2 regions of the Rhizobium sp. AN80A genome follow, and region 2 is predicted to be linked to the other one. Evidence: riboswitches for the same ligand, from Rfam matches in the RefSeq annotation. Region 2 holds a riboswitch; the other holds the start of a gene.
The links. Region 2 has a riboswitch for thiamine pyrophosphate ahead of P3R82_RS02135 (YkoF family thiamine/hydroxymethylpyrimidine-binding protein). Riboswitches for the same ligand answer to the same signal wherever they lie in the genome.

Region 1 (7,144 bases), on a different contig from region 2:
CTTCCGCCTCCTCAGCCGACCAGTCGGCGATCACGTCCTTGATGATGGCGAGCTTCTGGGCCTTCAGCTCTTCCAGCAGGCGCTGGCCGAAGGGGGTGACCTCCACGAGGATGCGCCGCGCGTCCTGCTGCGAGGCGGCGCGCCGCAGGACGTCCCGGCCCACCATATCGGCGACGATCCGGCTGGCGCGCGAGGGATCGATGCGCATGGCTTCGGCTATGGTGCCGACGGTGACCTCCCCCTGCTCGGAGGCGCGCATGACGGCATCGAGCACGTCGAGATGCGAAAGTTCGATATCGGGCGCCACCTTGGCGATGGCGAGACGGGCGATCAGGCGCCGCCCCGTTATCACCCGCATACGGGTCATGCTCTGCCCGATATGGACGATGTCCTCGATCGCGGCGTCCGGCTCGCGGGTTTTTTCTGCGGTCTCATTCATGTGTCGGACGATAGCAGGAAGCGTGGCGCAAGAAAATATGCAGATGTCATTTATGTGACATTGACATTTATGTGCTGATGTCACATAAATTCGCCATAACCTGAAAGATCGCCCCCATGAATGTACAGATCGCCGCGCAGCCGCTGGTGACCGATCCGCGTCGCCGGCTCATCCTGTTTCTCTTCCTGATGACCGCCATGTTCATGGCCATGCTCGACAACCAGATCGTCGCCACGGCGCTTCCGACGATCGTCGGCGAGTTCGGGCAACTCGATCGGTTCAGCTGGGTCGGCTCGGCCTATCTGCTGGCTGTCAGCGCCGTGATGCCGCTTTACGGCAAGCTCGGCGATCTCTTTGGCCGCAAATATGTGATGATGGCCGCGATCCTGATCTTCACCGTCGGTTCGGCGGTTTGCGGGATGGCGGTGTCGATGAACACGCTGATCGCCGCGCGCCTGCTGCAGGGCCTCGGCGGCGGCGGCGTGATGGTGTCGATCTTCGCGGTGACGGCCGATCTTTTCGAGCCGCGCGAGCGCGCCAAGTACCAGAGCTATGTCAGCCTCGTGCTGATGGCATCGGGCGCCATCGGGCCGGTGCTCGGCGGCACGATGAGCGATCTCTTCGGCTGGCGTTCGATCTTCCTCGTCAATATCCCGATCGGCGTCGTGGTGCTCGGCGGCCTGGCCGTCATGCTTCCCTATCGCAAGCCGAACCGCCGTCCGACGATCGATTATGCCGGCGCCATTCTCCTGGCGCTGACGACGACAAGCATCGTGCTCGCCGCCGATGGCGCGCAGGTGTTCGGCTCGCTGATCGCACCGCTCAATCTCGCGATCATCGCCGCCGGCGTGGTCCTCCTGGTGTCGTGGGTGTTCGTCGAGCGCCGCGCCGCCGAACCGATCATTCCGCTGTCGCTGTTTCGCAATTCGACCTTCAGCCTGCTGCTGATCATGTCGATCATGAGCGGCGGCATCGCCATCGGCATGGTGAACTATTTCGCGCTCTTCCTGCAGACCACGACGGGTCTTTCTCCGTCCGCGGCCGGGCTGTTCTTCATCCTGCTCACAGGCGGCCTGATGTGCGGGTCGATCTCGGCGGGGCGGATCATTTCGGTGACGGGGCGCTACAAGCCGTTCGCCGTCGCCAGCCTCAGCTGCAATGCGCTGGCTTTCGCGCTGCTGTCGCAGTTTCACGCCGGCACGCCGATCGTCTTCATCGGCGCGGTGATGACGCTGCAGGGCGTCGGCATCGGCCTGGCGCAGCAGGTTCCGATCATCGGCGTGCAGAACGCGGCGCCGGTGCGCGATATCGGCGCGGCGACCGGCTCGGTGACCCTGTCGCGCATGGGCGGCGCGTCGATCGCGATCTCGATCTACGGCGCGATCATCGGCTCGCAGCTCGCGCGCGTCGGCTCCTCCATTCCCGGCGTGACAGACATCGAACAGCTGACGCCGAAGATGCTGGCCGCCCTGCCGGAGGCCGCGCGCCAGGCGGTGGCGGAAGCCTATGCCAATGCCTTCGTGCCGCTGTTCATGACCTCCTGCGGCATCGCGCTGATCGGGCTGGTCGCGGCGCTGATGCTGAAGCCGGTGCAATTGCCGCGCGCCGGGGCCGCACCCGCGAAAGCGACCGCCGAGGCCGCCGAATAGCCGGCGGACCTTGCCGACGTCCGCTCTTGCCAGACGCCGGCTACGGATATACACCTTGCGACGCTCTAACGGGGTGCCTCGTATCCTTGCGATATTTGGCTGAGAGGCTTGCGAAAGCCAACCCGCGGAACCTGATCCGGCTAACACCGGCGGAGGGATTAGACGCGTGACACCAGGCACCGCCCTTTTCCCCTTCATTGAACCTAGAGGAGAGGTGTCATGACCCATTTCAAGACCTATGCGCTCGGCGCCGCCGTGCTGTTGGCGAGCTTTTCGGCAACGGCGGCCCAGGCCGCCGACAAGACGCTCACCATCTACACCTATGAGAGCTTCACCTCCGAATGGGGTCCCGGCCCCAAGGTGAAGGCGGCGTTCGAGAAGACCTGCGGCTGCAGCGTCAATTTCGTCAGCGTCGCCGATGGCGTGGCGCTGCTGTCGCGCCTGAAACTCGAGGGATCTGGCACCAAGGCCGATCTCGTGCTCGGCCTCGACACGAACCTGATCACCGAAGCCAAGGCCACCGGCCTGTTCGATGCGAGCGGCGTCGATACCGGCGCGCTGACGGTGCCTGGCGGCTTCAAGGATGACGTCTTCGTGCCGTATGACTACGGCCACTTCGCCGTGATCTACGACACGCAGACGATCAAGACGCCGCCGACGAGCCTGAAGGAGCTGGTAGACGGCGATCCCGCGCAGAAGATCGTCATCGAGGACCCCCGTACCTCGACGCCGGGCCTCGGTCTGCTCTTGTGGGTGAAGTCGGTCTATGGCGACAAGGCGCCGGACGCCTGGGCGAAGCTCAAGAAGCGCGTGCTGACGGTGACGCCCGGCTGGTCGGAGGCCTATGGCCTGTTCACCAAGGGCGAGGCGCCGATGGTGCTCTCCTACACGACATCGCCGGCCTACCACATGGTTTCGGAAAACACCGATCGCTACCAGGCAGCCGCCTTCTCCGAAGGGCACTACATCCAGATCGAGGTCGCCGGTCTCCTGAAGAACGCGCCGGACAAGGCGCTGGCGCGGGACTTCCTGAAGTTCATGATCACGCCCGGTTTTCAGGACACGATCCCGACCAACAACAGGATGATGCCGGTGTCCAAGACCTCTGAGCCGCTGCCGGATGCCTTCGGCAAGCTCGTCAACCCGTCGAAGACCTTCCTGATGAGCTCGGATGAGGTTGCCAGGAACCGCAAGGCCTGGATCGACGAGTGGCTCGCCGCCATGAGCATGAACTGATGAGCATGAACTGATGCTTCTTGCGCCGTCCGAAAGACGATATGCGCTGGTCGGCGGGGCGCTCAGCCTCGCCGGCATCCTCGTCTTCGTGACGGTCGCGACGCTGTCGCTGCTGATCTCCACCGATGGCATGCCTCTGGGGTCGATCCTTTCCGATCCATACATCCTGCGTGTCCTGCGCTTCACGCTTCTGCAGGCGGCGCTCTCGACGCTGCTGTCTGTCGTGCTGGCCATTCCGGTTGCGCGGGCGCTGGCGCGGCAACCGCGATTTATCGGCCGCATCTGGATCATCCGGCTGATGGCGGTGCCGATGGGGCTGCCGGTGCTGATCGGCGCGCTCGGCCTGATCGGCATCTGGGGTCGGCAGGGCGTCGTCAACACGATGCTGTCATGGGCGGGCGTCGATCAGCCCGTCAGCATTTATGGTCTGTCGGGCATTCTGCTTGCGCATGTCTTCTTCAATCTGCCGCTTGCCTGCCGGCTGATGCTGGCGGCGCTGGAGCGGGTGCCGGGCGAATACTGGCTGGTGGCGAGCGGGCTCGGCATGCGGCCGGTGTCCGTCTTCCGCTTCATTGAATGGCCGGTGCTGCGCTCGGTCGTCCCTGGCGTGGCCGGACTGATCTTCATGCTCTGCGCCACCAGTTTCACGCTGGTGCTGATGCTTGGCGGAGGACCGGCGGCGACCACGATCGAGGTGGCGATCTACCAGTCGCTGCGCTTCGATTTCGAACCCGGTCGCGCGGTGGCCCTGTCGCTGCTGCAGATCGCGCTGACGGCGGTGGTGCTCGGCATCCTGTCGCTTTTGCCGGCATCAGGAGATGCGGGGCTGACCGCGGGTCGCACGATCCGGCGGCCCGATGGCGCCCTGTTCGGCGCGCGGATCGCGGATCGCGCGCTTCTCATGCTGGCGGTGCTGTTTCTCGGGCTGCCGCTGCTCTTCATCGTCGTCGCCGGCCTGCGCGCCGATCTGGCGAAGCTCGTCGGCGAAGCGATCTTCTGGCGGGCGCTTGCCACCAGCGGCGTCATGGCGCTCGCATCGGCGCTGCTGTCGCTCATTTTGTCGATGCCGCTCGTGCGCGCGCGCCATACGCTCTCGCTTGAACGTCGCGCGCGTCGCGGCGCACGATCCTTCTTCGCCGCCATGGGGGCCGCGTCGTCGCTCGTGCTGCTCTTTCCGCCCATCGTTCTCGCCACGGGATGGTTCCTGGCGGCGCGCGATGTCGGCGATGTCAATGTCGTGGCGCCAGTGCTCGTCGTCGCCATCAATGCGCTGATGGCGATGCCCTTCGTCGTCAGGGTGCTGGAGCCGGCCTATGCAATCCACCAGCGCCGCACGCAGCGGCTGAGCGCCAGCCTCGGCATCTCCGGCCTCGCCAAGCTGCGGCTGATCTCATGGCCCGACCTGCGCAAGCCGGTGCTGACGGCGCTGTCCTTTGCCATGGCACTGTCGCTGGGCGATCTTGGCGCCGTGGCGCTGTTCGGTTCGGATAGTTTCGTGACGCTGCCGTGGCTGGTCTATTCCAGTCTCGGGAGCTATCGCACCAACGACGCGGACGGGCTGGCGCTGATCCTCGGCGTGATCTGCCTGTTGCTGACGATTTCGGGCACGATGGGCTCGGGGGTGGCGGATGAACCGAAGCGGGAGGCGCTATCGCATGACTGATGCCATCGAGATGCGCGGCGTGACGCTGCGGCTTGGCCAGAATGGTTTCCTGTTCGATTGCGCGCTGCCGGACGGCGCCGTTATCGGCGTCACGGGCGCATCGGGTGCCGGAAAATCGACCTTCCTCAATCTGCTGGCCGGTTTCGACACGGCGGATGGCGGGCGGATCCTGTTCCGCGGGAAAGATATCGGTCGCCAGCATCCGGCCGAGCGTCCCGTGTCGCTGGTGTTTCAGGACAACAACCTCTTCGCGCATCTCGACGTCTTCACCAATATCGGGCTCGGCATCCATCCGGCACTGAAGCTCGGCGATACCGATCGGCACGCCATCGCGTCGGCGCTGGCGAAGGTCGGTCTGGCAGGCTTCGAGAAGCGGATGCCGGCGACGCTGTCGGGCGGCGAGCGGCAGAGGGTGGCGTTCGCGCGGGCGCTGGTGCGCGAGCGGCCCATCCTGTTGCTCGACGAGCCCTTCGCCGCGCTCGATCCGAGCCTGCGCCGCGACATGGCGGGGCTGCTTCTGGCCATGCACCGCGACACTGGCAATACGGTCGTGATCGTATCGCACGACGCCGACGAGATCAGGCGGATCGCCGACTATGCGATTTTCATCGATCATGGGAGGGTCGCCGTGGCCGCGCCGATCGAGCGTTTTTCGACCGGCGAGGACAATGCGGCGCTGCGGCAATTTCTACGGATCGACGAATCTTAACAACACAACGGCACTTTCGCCATAATTTGCGGCGACCCAGAGAACTCCTTAACCACGTTAGGCTTGCTAAAGTATAAAGCCGCCATAATTAGGCAGAGTCTCGCTATGCAACCGATGCGGAAATCAGCTAAAGCAAAGGCTTGGGCCCTCGATTGTGCATTGCGGAAACGGGGGCGTACGCCTGTTGAACCTTGATGAAGACGACCGGGGCGCGATGACGGCGAGCCGGCCGAGAAGCACGATGACTCGGAGAGCCAGACTGGACCGCATGACGACGTGGAAACTGCCCGCGCCTTCCAGTGATGTGTTCTTCGCAGCGTGCCGCTGGGCGCGGCTGGCGTCGATCCTGTCCGTCTCCACCGTGGCGCTCTACGGCTGCCAGTCGGCGCTCGAACAATCCTATCAACCCAGTGTCGGCCCTTCGTCCAATCCGCAGATCGTCGACGAGGTGCAGAAGAACGATCCGCGCGCGGCGATGGGCGCGCGCGAACATCCGCGTATCGTCGCGAGCTATGGCGGCGAATACAAGGATGCGAAGACCGAGCGGCTGGTGGCGCGCATTGCCGGCGCGCTGACGGCGGTGTCGGAAAATCCGAGCCAGTCCTACCGCATCACCATCCTGAATTCGCCGGCGATCAACGCGTTCGCGCTTCCGGGCGGCTATCTCTACGTCACCCGCGGGCTTCTGGCGCTCGCCAACGACGCCTCGGAAGTGGCGGCGGTGCTTTCGCACGAAATGGGCCACGTCACGGCCAATCACGGCATCGAGCGGCAAAAACGCGAAGAGGCGGAAGTGATCGCCAGCCGCGTCGTCGCCGAAGTGCTGTCGAGCGATATCGCCGGCAAGCAGGCGCTGGCGCGCGGCAAGCTGCGTCTTGCCGCCTTCTCGCGGCAACAGGAGTTGCAGGCGGACGTCATCGGCGTGCGCATGCTCGGCGAAGCGGGCTACGATCCCTATGCGGCCAGCCGCTTCCTCGATTCCATGGCCGGTTACAGCCGTTTCATGTCCGTCGATCCCGATGCCGACCAGAGCCTGGACTTCCTGTCGAGCCATCCGAACTCGGGGCAGCGCATCGAGCTCGCGCGCGGCCACGCCCGCGCCTTCGGCCAGGAGGGCAAGGTCGGCGATACCGGGCGCGGATACTATCTCGACGGCATCGATGGCCTGCTCTACGGCGACAGCCCGGAAGAGGGCTATGTTCGCGGCCAGACCTTCCTGCATGGCGGTCTCGGCATCCGCTTCGACGTGCCGCCCGACTTCAAGATCGACAACAAGGTCGAGGCCGTGATGGCGACCGGTCCCGGCGACATCGCCATCCGTTTCGACGGGGTGGCCGACAACCAGACCCAGTCGCTGACCAACTACATCTCGAGCGGCTGGGTGACCGGGCTCGATCCGTCGACCATCCGGCAGATCACCGTCAACGGGATGGAGGCCGCCACCGCGC
Region 2 (7,144 bases):
TAGGCTTTGCCTTCCGAGACCGGCCATGCGGTAAAAAGCAGTCTGAGCGCTTCACGGGTACTGGTGACCGTATGGACGGCGCCGCTCCGCCTGCAGGCAACCAAAACGGGGATCATCCATGGTCTCGTATCCAACGCCCTATACCCCTCGAAGCACAATCCCTTTGTGGCGATCCGTGCAACGGTGACATGCCTCTCTTAACATATAGTAAGTTCCTTATGCGTCAGGCGCGGACGCCGACAGCAACGCACAAGAAAAAACCCGGTGCGAGGGGCTGCACCGGGCTTTTGGTTGGATTGCATTGGGCTTGCTGATCCAGCAACGCGGATTTCAATACGTTGCGCAGATAAAACCCGTGAGGCACGGAAAGGTTCCCTAAAGAATATCGGGCGCGCCATTCTTGCCGGTCTTTCGGGCTGGAGATCAACGACTGAGCCGCTATTCCTCGGCAACGCCGTTCATCAGGCCGTCGAATACTTCAATCATGGCATCGGCGATCGCCTGTCCAAGCGCGTTGCCGGCCTGACCGATCTCGGTGTCGTCCATATCTCGCGCCGCAAGCGCAAGCGCCGTCCCCTGTTCGCTGACGATCAGCTTGGCACGCTCGATCGCCCAAAGCGAAAAGTCGTTGCGGTTGTCGATCGTTACGGTTTCCGGTTCCATGGCCACATCCTCTGCTTCGCTTGCGCGTTCATTAGCCTCTTTGCCGGGAATCTTTAAGCACAATCGTCGATCTGGCCAATTGCTTGCGGAAACGGTGCAGGGAAGATCGCCGGCAATCGGGCTTCGCTTGCCGCACTTGCAACAACAGAGTGCACCAAATGACGACAGTCTAACCTTTAGTTGGGATCGAGGTTTTTCATGCCGCGGCGCGTATGCCGCAGTTCAACGATCTGGCGCATCTGTGCCAGTCTAAGTTCCAGCGCCGTCCTGTCCATCGAAGGAGGCAGCTTGCTGAGTTCATCCGCAAGGATATCAATCTCCTTGAGGAGGAACGGTAGATCGAAACCTTCATGTTCCATGTTTTCCGCCATGCCATTCATGCAAGCGATTCTTGCCTGCATCGATTTACATGCTTCGCTGTCACGGCTAGGCGAGTCTCGTTCAACGTTCTTAATATCCAATAAACTATAGCCAGCATCGTCCCGAAATGACACCTGATAGTGCCAAGAGAGCATGATCGCACGCGCTTTGCTACCCGGCCCTTGGTCCGTGTTCAGGAAGGCACGCGGCCAAAGTCACGGCCGCGCGAAGCTACTGATGGAAATTGGCGGCCGATACCGTGCGTCAGGCGGCGTCGAGCGGGGTGTTGGTGAAATAGCGCGAGAAGTCCGGCGCGGCGCCAAGGGGCTTGCCGTCGGCGTCCTTCAGGATTTGCGCCTGGAACAGATAGTCGCCGATCGCCGTCATCTTCGCCGGGTCGATCCGCCCCGTCATGCCGTCCTGTGTGCGGAAGTAGCGCCCGTCGATCAGCGCCTTCAACGAGGCCCGGACCAGCGCGGGGTTGGTCAGTGCGTCGCTATTGGCCGCGATCATGAGATCGACGGCCTCGTCGGGGCGATCCACCGCGAAGTCGTAACCCTTGCGGGTCGCCTGCAGGAAGGCGCGGGCGAGGTCCGGCCTGTCGTCCAGAAATGCCTGGCTGGAGGCGATGAGCGTCGTGTGCTCGTCGGGAACGCCGTAATCCGCATAGCGGAAGGCGCGTTGCTTGACGCCCTCGAGCTCCGCCTGCACGCCTTCCCAGGTGTAGACCTCGAGCGTGAAGTCGACGCTGCCGTTGGCCAGCGCCTGATAGGCGGAGGTGCCGAGTGTCACGGTCTCGAACTCGCCTTTGCCGCCATCGTTGCGGATGAGCGAGCCGATCAGCGCGTTCTCCCAGGCGCTGCCGAAACCGCCATAGGTCTTGCCGTCGAGATCCCTCGGACTGCGGATGTCGTCCCGATTGGCATTGAAGACGAGACGCCCAGTCTCGGTCTGGACGACGGCGTAGGTCGCGACGAGATCGGCGCCGGCGGCGCGCTGGGTCATCAGGCCGATGGAGCCGACAATGCCGAAATCGGCGACATGGTTGGCGACCAGCGTGCCGGCCGAGGTATCCGTATAGGGCAGGATTTCGACATCGAGGCCCGCATCCCGGTAAAGGCCCTTGTCGCGCGCCACGAAGAGGCCGATGTGGTTGGTATTCGGTGTCCAGTCCAGCGCGACCTTGACGGGGCGCTTCTCCTGGCTGCGGGCCGGCCTCGACAGCAGCGGCGACATTGGCAGCGTCAGAGCAAGCCCCGCGGCCGAAGCTAGGGCAGCGCGTCGGGTCAGCATCGGGGTTTTCATGGTGTTTCCTCCATAGTGGTGATTGTGGCGTCGTTCGGGGCATTGAAGAGCGTATCGAGGATGTCGGCCTCGATCTCGGCCGCACGCGCACGCGCCGCGCCGTCCAATATGCGCGGGCGTGGGAGATCGACGGTGATCTCGCGGATGATGCGGGCAGGGCGTGGCGAGAAGATATAGATGCGATCGGAGAGATAGACCGCCTCGCGCACGTCGTGCGTGACGAGAAGCGCTGTCCAGTCGTGTTGCGACCACATCTCGTGCAGCCAGCGCTGCATGCCCGCGCGCGTCAAGGCATCAAGCGCGCCGAACGGTTCGTCGAGCAAAAGCATCGGCTTGTCCTGTACAACGGTGCGCAGCAGCGCCGCGCGTTGCCGCATGCCGCCCGATAGTTCCCCCCGGATAATGCTGTTCGAAGCCATCAAGACCGAATTCGGAGAAAAGCGGCATCACCCGCCGGCGCGCCTCGGCGCGGCTCATGCCCTGCACCTCGAGACCGAGCGTGGTATTGTCGATGATGCGCCGCCACGGCATCAGCGCATCGCGCTGCGGCATGAAGGCGAAGGGACGGACCGCTCCGTCGAGCACGCGACCATCGAAGCGCATGCTGCCTCCGTCAGGACGCCGTGCGCCGGTGAGGAGCTTGAACAGCGTGGACTTTCCCGATCCCGACGGCCCGAGAATGGAGACGAACTCGCCGGGCCTGACCGTCAACGAGATATCCGAAAGGACGGCGGTTTCGTCGTAGCTGCAGGTGACGCGGTCGAGTTCCAGGCGTGGAGCGCTCATCTGGTTCCGCCCTTTCCGCGTCTCGTCCATGGCATGGCCAGGCGTTCGGCTATGACGGTGAGGCCGAAGAGCGTCAGGGTCAGCACGGCGCTGACGAGCACGGCGGCCAGAACCAGGTCGGGCCGAAAGTTGTTCTTGGCGTTCAGCATGTAGATGCCGAGCCCTTTGGCGGCGCCGGCATATTCCGCGAAGATCGCGCCGACCACGGCGTAGGTGATGGATATACGCAGCCCGGCGAAGAAGAAGGGCAAGGCGGACGGCAGGCGCGCGAGCAGGAACTGCTTCCAGCGCGGCGCCCCCATCGAGGCGACCAGTTGCTGCAACTCGTCTTCGGTCGATTGATAGCCCTGGCAGAGCGCCACCAGCATCGGAAAGAAGGTGACAAGCGCGACAAGCAGAATCTTCGGCATCAGGCCGAAGCCGAACCACAGCACGATCAGCGGCGCGATGGCGACCAGCGGCAGCGTCTGGCTGATGATGAAGAGCGGAAACAGCGCCCGACGCAGGGGCTGACAGAAATCGAGCAGCACCGACAGGATGAAGGCCAATGCCAGCGAACAGCCGAAGCCGGCAAGCGTGGCGCGCAATGTCGGCACCACGTTGTCGAACAGGGCCCACCGCGACTGGAAGGTCTGCGCCAGAACGCGCGACGGCGCGGGCAGGGTCGTGGGCGAAATGCCCGACAGGCGCACATAGGCCTCCCAGGCTGCCACCAGAAGGCAGACGGCCACGATGGCCGGCAGCGCCCGGCCGAGGCCGGTACGGATGTGATGGTGCAGGTCGCGAACGACCTGCCATGCGGGCGGACGTGATGTCGACATGGGACCAACCGGTTTGGGCGCGCGCGGTGCGGCGCTTAGCGCTTCGAAGGGCTGTTGGCCGAGACGGTAAGGTCGATCGTCACATGGCCCGCCGGCGGGCCGAAGCGCACCAGCGCCTCGTGCACCGTCGAGAATACGGCACCGGTATCGCCGCGCAGCTTCGTGCAGAAGTTCTTCGATTTCTCGAAGACGCCGGAATTCTTCAGGAAGTCGATGCAGCCATAGATCTCGTCCATGTGGCCGTCGATCCCGAGCGTATAAAGCGAAAACTGCGCTGCCGCTTCCTGGCCGATAACGACTGCGTCCTTGACCGCCTGATGCGCCCGTGCCTTCCGCTCGTCGAGCGGCGCCATCGGGCCGGTCAGTTCAGGCGTCTGGCAGATCGGATCATCAGGCTCCCCGGGGCAGCCGCGCGAGATGGTCGCGTGCAGTACGCAATGCTCGCCACTGCTGGCGGCGGCCGCGAACAGATCGCGCATGGCGGCGAAGACGACGTCGGGCGTGCCGATGATCAGCGTCGAGATGTCGTCCGTCTCGATCCGCAACCGGTCGCGATGGGGATCGAGCGCGGCAAGCGCACGCGTTATGACACCGACGAAATCGTCGGTCATGGGATACAGGGAAATCTGTGCGCCGGAAAACATCGCTCTACCTCGCTCCGCTGGCATTATCCAGATCAGCTTGAGGGTCCACGATCATGCGATCGTATCTCAGCCCCGGCATTACGGAGCACCCCTGTGATGGGTGGGTGATACGTCAAAGGCTGAACGAGCGCAAGAGCAATATCGCGGACCGAAGAGCCATGTCCCCGCAGGGCTTTGTCACCATGGCCTTAAGGGAGGATCGTCTTGGGTCCGTCGGGAAAACATTTTATTAGCAGCAACTTAGGCAGCGGTCATAATATGGTTCACGCATCGCCTGAAGTAAAAGCGCCGCGAAATATGGCGAAAAAGGGACAGAATTTCTAAGCCAGTCGGCAACCGGGGGCAGTGGTTCCTCGCGATCCGGGCGCTGTCAGATTAGTTTCAACGCACAATGAAACACCGGAGCGATAGATGAACCGCCTTCTGATTCTCGGCACAGCGCTTGCCGCCCTTTTCTCCGTTCAGGCGCATGCCCAGGAGCCGACAAAGCTTCTCAACGCATCCTATGACGTTTCGCGCGAGCTTTTCGCTTCCGAGAACGAAGCCTTCATCAAGCAAAATCCGGGCATTACGATCGATCAGTCGCATGCCGGCACGTCCAAGCAAGCGCGCTCGATCATCGAGGGCCTCGAAGCCGACGTCGTTACCTTCAACCAGTCGACGGACATCGATTTCCTCGCGAAGAACGGTTTCGTTTCCAAGGATTGGGCCAAGGCGTTTCCGAACAACGCTTCGCCGTTCTACTCCTTCCCATCTTTCCTCGTGCGCGCCGGCAACCCGAAGAACATCAAGGACTGGGGCGATCTCGCCCGTGACGACGTACGCGCGGTCTTCCCGAACCCGAAGACCTCGGGCAACGCGCGCTACACCTATCTCGCGGCCTACGCCTGGGCCAAGGAAGCCTACAATGGCGACGAAGGAAAGATCGAAGCCTACATCACCAAGATCTTCGACAACGTGCCGGTCTTCGACACCGGCGGCCGCGCGTCGACGACAACCTTCGTCGAGCGCGAGACCGGCGACGTGCTGATCACCTTCGAGGCCGAGACCCGCGGCATCGAGAAGCAGTACGGCTCCGACAAGGTGCAGGGCGTGATCCCGTCGGTCAGCCTGCTTGCGGAATTCCCCGTGGCCGTGGTCGACAAGGTCGCCGCCAAGCATGGCACCGAGGCGCTTGCGAAATCCTATCTCGACTTCCTGTATACGGAGGATGGCCAGCGGATCGCCGCGCAGTTCGGTCATCGCGTTCGCAACGAGAAGGTGGCCGGCGAGTTCAAGGATCAGTTTCCGGCGATCCGCCTTGTCAACGTCAACGATACGTTCGGCGGCTGGGAAAAGATCCAGAAGGAGCACTTCGCCTCCGGCGGCGTCCTCGACAAGCTCTATGGCAGCCGATAACGTTCGGTAACCTAGTTCTTCACAGGGGCACTATATCCACCACCCTCATTCCTGTGCTTGTCACAGGAATCCAGTCAGCCCAAGTCTTTGGGCTGAAAGAGTCATATGACCCGACAGACGTCGGGTCGCTGGATTCCTGTGACAAGCACAGGAATGAGGGATGTCACGCCAAGCGACGCCCGAACGGCGGCCTGATGAATTTTGTCGGCTTTGCATTGATAAGGGAATGACCGCTTGAGACGCAATGTCCTGCCCGGGTTACGGCTGTCGCTGGGAGTGACCCTTCTCTATGTCGGCCTCATCGTCGTTCTGCCTCTGGCGGCGCTGGTGTTCAAGGCAGCGAGCCTCGGGCTGGAGGATTACTGGCGCATCGTCTCGTCCACGCGCGCGCTCGCAAGCTATCGGGTCACCGTGCTTTCGGCGCTCGGCGCCACGACATTCAACCTGTTCTTCGGCTTCGCGCTCGCCTGGGTGCTGACGCGCTATCGCTTTCCCGGCTGGCGGCTCGTCGATGCGATGGTCGATCTGCCGTTCGCGCTGCCGACGGCGGTGGCCGGCATCGCTCTCACGACGCTGTTTGCTGCGAACGGCTGGTTCGGCTCTGTGCTTGAAGGTGTCGGCATCAAGGTCGCCTATACGCCGATCGGTATCATGATCGCCATGTGCTTCACCAGTCTTCCCTTCATCGTTCGCACCGTGCAGCCTGTTTTGGAGGATCTCGACCCGGCCTACGAAGAGGCGGCGCAGTCGCTTGGCGGCTCGGACTGGACGATCTTCCGCAAGGTCATGCTGCCCTTGCTGACGCCAGCCCTGCTTGCCGGCGTGTCTCTATCCTTCGCCCGTTCGCTCGGCGAGTTCGGCGCCATCATCTTCATCGCCGGCAATCAGCCGATGTCGACGGAGATCACGGCACTTCTCGTCTTCATCCGGCTCGAGGAATACGACTACCAGGCCGCCGCCGCGATTGCCTCCGTCCTGTTGCTGACTGCCTTCGTGATGCTGGCGATCACCAACTGGATGCAGGCGCGGGCGCTGCGATACACGGTGAGGAACTGATCATGAGCAGCATTCCCACCCACCGCAAACCGCCGCGCGTCGGCGACCAGCCGATCGTCAGGCGCACCTTGATCGGCCTTGTACTCGTCATCGGCGCTTTCCTCGTCCTGG

Region 1: another riboswitch for thiamine pyrophosphate. It lies ahead of thiB (thiamine ABC transporter substrate binding subunit); the one in region 2 lies ahead of P3R82_RS02135 (YkoF family thiamine/hydroxymethylpyrimidine-binding protein).

What each region holds. Positions count from the first base shown of each region.
Region 1 is NZ_JASJPX010000003.1:2,999,512-3,006,655, forward strand. It holds gene P3R82_RS26440 (MarR family transcriptional regulator) at 1-439, opposite strand, end outside; gene P3R82_RS26445 (MDR family MFS transporter) at 556-2,088, shown strand; TPP riboswitch at 2,148-2,263, shown strand; gene thiB (thiamine ABC transporter substrate binding subunit) at 2,308-3,324, shown strand; gene thiP (thiamine/thiamine pyrophosphate ABC transporter permease ThiP) at 3,338-4,987, shown strand; gene P3R82_RS26460 (ATP-binding cassette domain-containing protein) at 4,980-5,696, shown strand; gene P3R82_RS26465 (M48 family metalloprotease) at 5,938-7,144, shown strand, end outside.
Region 2 is NZ_JASJPX010000001.1:446,613-453,756, forward strand. It holds gene P3R82_RS02105 (DUF982 domain-containing protein) at 1-116, opposite strand, end outside; gene P3R82_RS02110 (hypothetical protein) at 439-663, opposite strand; gene P3R82_RS02115 (hypothetical protein) at 840-1,043, opposite strand; gene P3R82_RS02120 (ABC transporter substrate-binding protein) at 1,288-2,259, opposite strand; partial or broken gene P3R82_RS02125 (ABC transporter ATP-binding protein) at 2,325-3,114, opposite strand; gene P3R82_RS02130 (ABC transporter permease) at 3,111-3,935, opposite strand; gene P3R82_RS02135 (YkoF family thiamine/hydroxymethylpyrimidine-binding protein) at 3,971-4,579, opposite strand; TPP riboswitch at 4,572-4,682, opposite strand; gene cysP (thiosulfate ABC transporter substrate-binding protein CysP) at 4,991-5,977, shown strand; gene cysT (sulfate ABC transporter permease subunit CysT) at 6,212-7,033, shown strand; gene cysW (sulfate ABC transporter permease subunit CysW) at 7,036-7,144, shown strand, end outside.